3 regions of the Kosakonia pseudosacchari genome follow, and region 1 is predicted to be linked to each of the others. Evidence: predicted binding sites of a transcription regulator. Region 1 holds the regulator's gene; each other region holds the start of a gene.
The links. Region 1 encodes PurR, which represses purine synthesis genes. Its sites were predicted from a motif close to CANGCAAACGTTTGCNTG; they were not measured.
Positions count from the first base shown of each region.

Region 2: the regulator PurR is predicted to act here: its motif matches at 1,628-1,645, upstream of IP581_RS07855 (amino acid aminotransferase).
Region 3: the regulator PurR is predicted to act here: its motif matches at 1,775-1,792, upstream of purL (phosphoribosylformylglycinamidine synthase).

Region 1 is NZ_CP063425.1:2,154,638-2,157,840, reverse strand. It holds gene IP581_RS10150 (MFS transporter) at 1-677, opposite strand, end outside; gene cydH (cytochrome bd-I oxidase subunit CydH) at 847-936, opposite strand; gene purR (HTH-type transcriptional repressor PurR) at 1,234-2,259, shown strand; gene punR (DNA-binding transcriptional activator PunR) at 2,278-3,189, opposite strand.
Region 2 is NZ_CP063425.1:1,694,378-1,697,580, reverse strand. It holds gene ompF (porin OmpF) at 389-1,522, shown strand; gene IP581_RS07855 (amino acid aminotransferase) at 1,709-2,899, shown strand; gene IP581_RS07850 (MBL fold metallo-hydrolase) at 2,945-3,203, opposite strand, start outside.
Region 3 is NZ_CP063425.1:3,600,692-3,603,894, forward strand. It holds gene purL (phosphoribosylformylglycinamidine synthase) at 1-1,684, opposite strand, end outside; gene mltF (membrane-bound lytic murein transglycosylase MltF) at 1,924-3,203, shown strand, end outside.

The DNA of each region.
Region 1 (3,203 bases):
GGCGCAATATAGGTATACAGCGTGAACATGGCACCCGCACCGAGCACGGTGGTCAGCAACGCGGATAACACCTGCGGGCGCACCAGCACCGACAGCTCTTTACGCACGTCCGGGCGCTCACCTGCGCCACCTTTCGGCAGTGAAAAGAACAGACTCGCCATGGCAATCACACCCAGCCCGGCGGTAGCCATGAACGACATACGCCAGCCAATGGTTTCACCCAGCCAGGTCGCGGCAGGGACACCGCCAATGTTAGCAATGGTCAGCCCCATGAACATGGTCGCCACCGCACTGGCCTGCTTCTCTTTCGCGACCACGCTTGCTGCCATCACCGAACCAAGACCAAAGAAAGCGCCATGGTTCAGGCTGGTGACGATACGCGCCAGCATTAATGTGGCGTAATCCGGCGCAATCGCCGACAGCACGTTACCGAGCGTAAAAATCGCCATCAAAAAGATCAGGGCGTTGCGTCTGCCGCGGTGAGACAGCAGCAACGTCATTAACGGCGCACCGACCATCACGCCGATCGCGTAGGCGCTAATCAGCATCCCCGCCGCCGGAATAGAAACGTCAACGCCGCGGGCAATAACCGGCAGTAATCCCATCGGGGAAAACTCGGTGGTACCAATGCCGAAGGCGCCAATCGCCAGGGCAAGCAAAGGGAAATTAATTTTCATCTGTCACTCCAAAATAGACATGCCGACTTGCGACCCTGTCGCTGAAGTCAAAAGTATGACAGCTATCACAAAAAACAGAAGTTAGCAGAATGACAAAAGATTATTGCAGAAGTGATAACAATAGCGGGGGAAGAAAACCGAGGGAGAAGAGGCTCTCCCTCGCGATAGATCAATGCAGTGCAGCAGTCAGACCGCCGAAAACAATCAGGCCCAGAACGATGACGGTAGTGATTAAAGAATACTTCAGATCGGTGCTCATCAATTTTCCCCTTTTTAATTTCCCCACAAAAAGTGAGATAACGCATTTTTGCACAAATTATCTTAAAAATCTTGCGGGAATTGGCAGGAGAAACGTTTTAATACTTCCCCTTTTGCTCAAGATCAGACAAAATTCGACGCTAAATTTATTAGCGTACCGGCCATTGACTCCCCTCCTGACGTCCAGTGTCGTTTTCCCGGCGTACCGCACCCCCTTTGATGGGTACAGGGTGATTAAAGGCAAACGTTTACCTTATGTATTATCAGGAGCTTATGATATGGTCTGGAGTGATATCTGATGGCAACGATTAAAGACGTAGCGAAACGAGCAAACGTTTCCACTACAACCGTATCACATGTAATTAACAAAACCCGTTTCGTCGCCGAAGAAACGCGCAATGCCGTGTGGGCGGCGATTAAAGAGTTGCACTATTCCCCCAGCGCCGTCGCCCGCAGCCTGAAAGTGAATCACACAAAATCGATCGGCTTGCTGGCCACCAGCAGTGAAGCGGCCTACTTTGCTGAAATTATTGAAGCCGTTGAGAAAAAGTGCTTCCAGAAGGGTTACACCCTGATCCTCGGTAATGCCTGGAATAGCCTGGAAAAACAGCGGGCTTATCTGTCGATGATGGCGCAAAAACGCGTCGATGGCTTGCTGGTAATGTGTTCCGAATACCCGGAATCGCTGTTAAGCATGCTCGAAGAGTACCGCCATATCCCGATGGTGGTGATGGACTGGGGCGAAGCGAAGGCCGACTTTACGGATTCCGTTATTGATAACGCCTTTGAAGGCGGTTATATGGCCGGGCGCTATCTTATTGACCGCGGACACCGCGATATTGGCGTGATCCCCGGTCCTCTGGAGCGTAACACTGGCGCTGGCCGTCTGGCTGGCTTTATGAAAGCGATGGAAGAAGCTCTTATTAGCGTGCCGGAAAGCTGGATCGTCCAGGGCGATTTCGAGCCGGAATCCGGCTATCGCGCGATGCAGCAAATCCTCGGTCAGGCGCATCGTCCTACCGCTGTCTTTTGCGGTGGTGACATTATGGCAATGGGCGCGCTGTGCGCTGCCGATGAGATGGGTTTACGCGTACCGCAGGATATTTCCCTGATTGGTTATGACAACGTGCGTAACTCACGCTTCTTCACCCCGGCGTTGACCACGATTCACCAGCCGAAAGACTCGCTGGGAGAAACGGCGTTTACCATGCTGCTTGATCGCATCGTCAACAAGCGCGAAGAGTCGCAGTCTATTGAAGTGCATCCGCGCCTGGTTGAGCGCCGTTCCGTGGCCGATGGTCCGTTCCGCGACTACCGCCGCTAATCGCTTATTACGGAGCCGTTAATTCGGCTCCCGTAACCATTCATTATTCAGCGTTTCACTATCTCCCAGGTATTCCAGCAGCCAGTTTAACGCCGGGGAAGCTTCATTTTGCTGCCACGTCAGGCAGCACGCCGCGTCCGGGAAGGGGTTTTCCAGCGTCAGCGCGACCCAGTCACCGCTGTCGAGCCGTGGGCGGGCAAAGTGTGCCGGCACCATTCCCACGCATAATCCTGCCGATAAGCACGCCTCCGACGACGCCCAATCCGGGACGATCACGCGTTTCTGATTATCCAGCAGCCAGGTAATACGTTTGGGCAACGAACGGGACGTATCTTCCTGGATAAGTGAAGGCCAGTTGCGTAAGGTGTCGTCGCTAAGCGGGCCTGCCAGTGACGCCAGCGGATGGCGACTGGAAACCACACATTTCCAGCTCAGCATCCCCATATCGCGAAACGCATAGCGCCCGCCGACGGGAATGGCCTGCGTTGCGCCGATCGCCAGTTCAACCCGCCCATCAGCAAGCGCATCCCAGACACCGTTAAATACTTCCTGGTAGACCTGTAACTCAACGTCGCTGAAATGGCGATAGAAATCGACGATCAATTGCCGGGTACGCTCAGGTTTGACGATGTTGTCGACCGCAATCGCCAGTTGTCCGCGCCAGCCGTTAGCGATTTGCTGACACTGCTGACGGGTGATCTGCATTTTTTTGATAACAGCACGCCCTTCTTTCAAAAACCAGACCCCGGCAGGCGTGAGCTCGACATCACGATGGCGGCGTTCAAACAGCGGAACAGCCAGCCACTCCTCAAGCTGTCGCACGGTATAGCTCACTGCAGAGGGCACACGGTGTAACTCCTGCGCTGCACCGCTAAAACTGCCATTGCGGGCGACAGCATCAACCACTTCCAGCGAATATTCTGACCACATAATCTGCCTGCAAA
Region 2 (3,203 bases), 460 kb from region 1:
CACAGCAATCTGGACGGCTAAATGCCGTTATAAGAAAATACACGACACGAGCGTTTAGCGGATAAGAAAAGCCTTTAGCTTAATTAAACATAAGTAATTCATATAAATAGCAATGATATCGCTCATTAAATCAGCACCTGATGCTGAACTTTGAGATGGTTCACAAAGTTCCCGTAAATACACAAAATATTACACAATATTTCTTTTTGTTACTGCTTTAAGACATTTGTAGCACTTTCAGGGTAGCGAAACGTTGTTATGTTTGGAAAGATTCCTTTCAGACACAGAAAGACACCAAACTCTCATCAATAGTTCCGTAAATTTTTATTGACGGAATTTATTGGCGGCAGTGGCAGGTGTTCAAAAAAACCAATGAGGGTAATAAATAATGATGAAGCGCAATATTCTGGCAGTGGTTATCCCTGCTCTGCTGGCAGCCGGTGCAGCTAACGCTGCAGAAATCTACAACAAAGACGGCAACAAAGTAGACCTGTATGGTAAAGCTGTAGGTCTGCACTACTTCTCTAAAGATAACGGTGCCAACAGCTACGGCGGCAACGGCGACCAGACTTATGCACGTCTGGGCTTCAAAGGCGAAACCAAAATCAACGACCAACTGACCGGTTACGGCCAGTGGGAGTACAACTTCCAGGGTAACAACTCTGAAGGTGGTACCGATGCTCAAAGCGGTAACAAAACTCGTCTGGCCTTTGCTGGTCTGAAATTCGGCGATTTCGGTTCTTTCGACTACGGTCGTAACTACGGTCTGGTATATGATGCAATCGGCGTAACCGATATGCTGCCAGAGTTTGGTGGTGATACCGCGAACAGCGATAACTTCTTCTCCAGCCGTAACGGCGGTCTGGCGACTTACCGTAACCACAACTTCTTCGGTCTGGTTGACGGTCTGAACTTCGGCGTTCAGTACCTGGGTAAAAACGAGCGTGCTACATCGCTCACAGATTCTGCAGATGACATTACTCGTTCCAACGGCGATGGCTGGGCGACTTCTGTAAGCTATGACTTTGAAGGTTTTGGTATCGTTGGTGCATACGGCGCAGCGGATCGTACCAATACTCAGCAAGCTCTGACAACTTACGGTACAACAGGCGATAAAGCTGAGCAGTGGGCGACCGGTATCAAATACGATGCTAACAACATTTACCTGGCAGCATTGTACGGCGAAACTCGCAACGCGACCCGTCTGAAAACAACTCTGCCTGGAGACACCGCTAAGTCCAACGGTTACCTGAACAAAACTCAGGACTTCTCCGTAGTAGCCCAGTACCAGTTTGACTTCGGTCTGCGTCCGTCCATCGCTTACTACAAATCTAAAGCGAAAGATGTTGAAGGTATCGGTAGCGAAGATTACATCAACTATGTTGAAGTTGGTGCTACCTACTACTTCAACAAAAATATGTCCACCTATGTTGACTACATCATCAATCAGATTGATAAAGACAACAAACTGGGCGTAGGTTCTGACGACACCGTAGCAGTGGGTATCGTTTACCAGTTCTAATAGTCACCCTCGACTGTTATATGCATATTAAACAGGGCCTTTGGCCCTGTTTTTTTATGCCTGCATTATAAATCACGATGAGTTTTGAAAAGCATCGCGCTTTTTATCGCAAACGGTTGGCAATTCCTGTGTCAGCCGTTAACCTGATAGCGGACCTCCCTTCTGTCATCAAAATGGAACCTCGTCATGTTTGAGAATATAACCGCCGCCCCTGCCGATCCCATTCTGGGTCTGGCCGATCTGTTTCGCGCCGATGAACGCCCCAATAAAATCAACTTAGGCATCGGTGTCTATAAAGACGAAACCGGCAAGACCCCGGTGCTGACCAGCGTTAAAAAAGCCGAGCTTTATCTGCTGGAAAATGAAACCACCAAAAACTACCTCGGTATCGACGGTATTCCTGAGTTTGGCCGTTGCACTCAGGAACTGCTGTTCGGCAAAGGCAGCGCGATTATCAATGACAAACGTGCGCGCACCGCGCAAACGCCTGGCGGTACGGGTGGGCTGCGCGTAGCGGCAGATTTTCTCGCCAAAAACACCACCGCAAAACGTGTCTGGGTGAGCAATCCGAGCTGGCCGAACCACAAAGGCGTGTTTAATTCCGCCGGTCTGGAAGTGTGTGAATACGCTTACTACGACGCGCAGAACCACGCGCTGGACTTCGACGGTATGCTGGCAAACCTGAATAACGCTCAGGCGGGCGACGTGGTGCTGTTCCACGGCTGCTGCCATAACCCGACAGGTATCGATCCAACGCTGGAACAGTGGGAAACGCTGGCGAAATTGTCCGTTGAAAAAGGCTGGCTGCCGCTGTTTGACTTCGCTTATCAGGGCTTTGCTCGCGGTCTCGAAGAAGATGCCGAAGGGCTGCGCGCGTTTGCCGCACTGCACAAAGAGCTGCTGGTCGCCAGTTCGTTCTCGAAAAACTTTGGCCTGTACAATGAGCGCGTCGGTGCCTGTACACTGGTGAGCGCAGACGCGGAAAGCGCCGATCGCGCATTCAGCCAGATGAAAGCCGTTATTCGTGCCAACTACTCAAACCCGCCAGCGCATGGCGCTTCAGTGGTTGCAACCATTCTCAGTAACGAGGCTCTGCGTGCCATTTGGGAGCAAGAGTTAACGGACATGCGCCAGCGCATTCAGCGTATGCGCCTGCTGTTTGTTAATACCTTGCAGGAGAAAGGGGCTAACCGCGATTTCAGCTTTATCACCAAACAGAACGGTATGTTCTCGTTCAGCGGCCTGACCAAAGAACAGGTGCTGCGCTTGCGTGAAGAGTTTGGTATCTATGCGGTTGCTTCTGGGCGCATTAACGTCGCAGGTATGACGCCGGATAATATGTCGCCGCTGTGCGAAGCTATCGTTGCCGTACTGTAAGTTACAGCAGTAACAAAAAGGGTCGCCGAAGCGACCCTTTTTTATTTACCAGACCGGTAATTCATCTTGCAGGAACGGATTATGCAAGCGCTCATATCCCAGCGTAGACATTGGGCCATGTCCGGGAAGGAAAGTAACATCATCGCCTAACGGCAATAATTTGCGCTTGATGGAATCAATCAATTGCCCATGGTTGCCTTTCGGGAAATCACTGCGCCCCACGCCGCCTTTAAAAATCACATCGCCGGAAATCAGCAAACGGGATTGCGCGTCAAAGAACACAATATGCCCCGGCGTATGACCA
Region 3 (3,203 bases), 1.4 Mb from region 1:
GCGCCAGTTGATCGGCGGCAACCGCCAGCACATAGCGCTCCTGCGATTCGTTACACCAGATTTCCAGCGGGCTCATTCCCGGCTCATCGCTCAGAATATCGCGCAGCTCGAAACGACCACCGCGACCGCCGTCGCTCACCAGCTCCGGCATGGCGTTAGAAAGGCCGCCCGCGCCAACGTCGTGGATAAAGAGGATCGGGTTGGCATCGCCGAGCTGCCAGCAGCGGTCGATAACTTCCTGGCAACGACGCTCCATCTCCGGGTTGTCGCGCTGTACGGAGGCAAAATCGAGATCCGCATCGGACTGACCAGATGCCATTGAAGAGGCCGCGCCGCCGCCCAGGCCGATATTCATCGCCGGGCCGCCCAGCACGATCAGTTTCGCGCCAACGGTGATTTCCCCTTTCTGCACGTGATCGGCGCGGATGTTGCCGATGCCGCCCGCCAGCATGATCGGTTTGTGGTAGCCGCGCAGCTCTTCGCCGTTGTGGCTGTTTACTTTCTCTTCATAAGTACGGAAGTAACCGTTCAGTGCCGGACGACCAAATTCATTGTTGAACGCCGCGCCGCCCAGCGGGCCGTCGGTCATGATATCCAGCGCCGTGACGATACGATCCGGTTTACCGAAATCCTCTTCCCACGGCTGTTCAAAGCCCGGAATACGAAGGTTGGAAACAGAAAAGCCCACCAGCCCCGCTTTTGGCTTCGCGCCACGACCGGTCGCGCCTTCATCGCGGATCTCGCCGCCGGAGCCTGTCGCCGCCCCCGGCCACGGCGAAATCGCCGTCGGGTGGTTGTGGGTTTCCACTTTCATCAGAATATGCGCCGGTTCCTGATGGTAGTCGTAACGTCCTTCCCCGCGATCGGCGAAGAAGCGACCCACGTCGGAACCTTCCATCACCGCGGCATTATCTTTATAAGCTGACAGCACGAAATCCGGCGTTTGCTCGAAGGTGTTCTTGATCATTTTGAACAGCGACTTCGGCTGCGGTTTGCCATCAATCACCCAGTCGGCGTTGAAAATTTTGTGGCGGCAGTGTTCAGAGTTCGCCTGCGCGAACATATAAAGCTCAATGTCGTTCGGATTGCGCCCGAGGCGGGTAAACGCCTCTTGCAGGTAGTCGATTTCGTCTTCCGCCAGCGCAAGCCCCAGACGCAGGTTGGCGTCAATCAGCGCCTGACGGCCTTCACCAAGCAGATCTACGCTCTGTACCGGCGCAGGTTGATGGTGCTCAAACAGCCGTTCGGCGTCTGCTTGTGAAGTGAATACGCTCTCCATCATGCGGTCATGCAGTTCTGCAGCAACGTCGTTCCACTGGGCGTCAGTCAGCCCGCTGGCCTCAACGTAATAAGCGACGCCGCGCTCAAGGCGATTGATTTTGTTGAGGCCGCAGTTGTGAGCGATGTCGGTTGCTTTTGAAGACCAGGGAGAGATGGTGCCGGGACGAGGAGTGACGAGCAGTAATTTTCCGGTCGGGGTATGGCTGCTAAGGCTCGGGCCGTATTTCAGCAGACGCTGGAGCCGCGCGGATTCATCTTCTGTCAGCCCATCATTGAGATCGGCGAAGTGAGCGTATTCGGCGTAAATGTTGCTTACCGGGAGGTTGGCAGCCTGAAAACGTGCCAGCAGTTTGTTGATACGGAAAGCGGACAATGCAGGCGAACCACGCAGAATTTCCATCATAAGTCTCTCGTCTTCGATTACGCAGCGTCGGGGACGCTTTAAGTGTGCACCAGGGGAAAACGGGCGTCATTATAGAGAATCCTGCGCGCCGACGAAACCGTTTGCGTTGAAATAAAATCGCCGTCAATTTTTAACAATAGCTGTCGCCGAATGCTCTAATTAGTTGCCAACTGGCGTTTTGTTGCGCAGAATGCCGCTCAATCACCGACAAACCTTACTGTTATCATTACGAGAATCTTCTGAGGCAAAGCACGGCGCAGAGAATTAACTCCTTGAAAAAATTTAAGATTAATTATCTGCTCATCGGCATTGTCACCCTGCTGCTGGCAGCGGCCCTGTGGCCTTCTATCCCCTGGTTCGGCAAAGCCGACAATCGCATCGCGGCGATCAAAGCTCGCGGGGAGCTGCGCGTCAGTACCATTGCCACACCGCTCACTTACACCACCGTTGATGGCAAAACGTATGGGCTGGATTACGATCTCGCGCAGCATTTCGCCGATTATCTCGGCGTCAAACTGAAAGTCACGGTGCGTCAGAATATCAGCCAACTGTTTGACGATCTTGATAATGACGATGCCGACATGCTCGCCGCCGGGTTGGTCTACAACAGTGAGCGGGTAAAAAACTACCAAACCGGGCCGGTTTATTACTCCGTTTCTCAGCAACTGGTGTACCGCGTAGGCAGCTACCGTCCACGTACGCTGGAGTCTGTGAATGCCAGCCAGTTAACTATCGCCCCCGGTCATGTCGCGCTGGACGATCTGCGTGAAATAAAAGAGAAGAAGTACCCGGAGTTAAGCTGGACGGTGGATGAAAAGCTCGGCACGACCGCGCTGCTGCAACAAGTGGTCGACGGGAAACTGAGCTACACCGTCGCCGATTCGGTCGCCATTAGCCTGTTCCAGCGTGTGCATCCTGAGCTGGCGGTGGCGCTGGATATCACCGATGAGCAACCCGTTACCTGGTTTAGCAAGCGCGATGACGATAATACGCTGTCGGCCGCGATGCTCGATTTCTTCAATAATATGAATGAAGACGGCACGCTTGCGCGACTGGAGGAGAAATACCTCGGCCACGGCGAGGATTTTGACTATGTCGACACGCGTACCTTTTTACGCGCCGTCGATAGCGTGCTGCCGGATCTGCAACCGCTGTTTGAAAAGTACGCCCAGGCGATTGACTGGCGATTGTTAGCGGCTATCTCTTATCAGGAGTCGCACTGGGATTCCCAGGCCACCTCCCCCACCGGTGTTCGCGGTTTGATGATGCTGACGCGCAATACGGCGCAGAGCTTAGGTTTAAGCGATCGCACTGACGCCGAGCAAAGCATCAGCGGCGGCGCGCGTTACCTGGTGGACATGATGAGCAAAGTGCCGGACACCGTTCCGCAGGATGAAAAGATCTGGTTCGCGCTGGCGGCTTACAATATGGGCTACGCGCATATGCTGGATGCCCGCGCGCTGACGGCAAAGACCAAAGGTAACCCGGACAGTTGGGCTGATGTGAAGCAGCGCCTGCC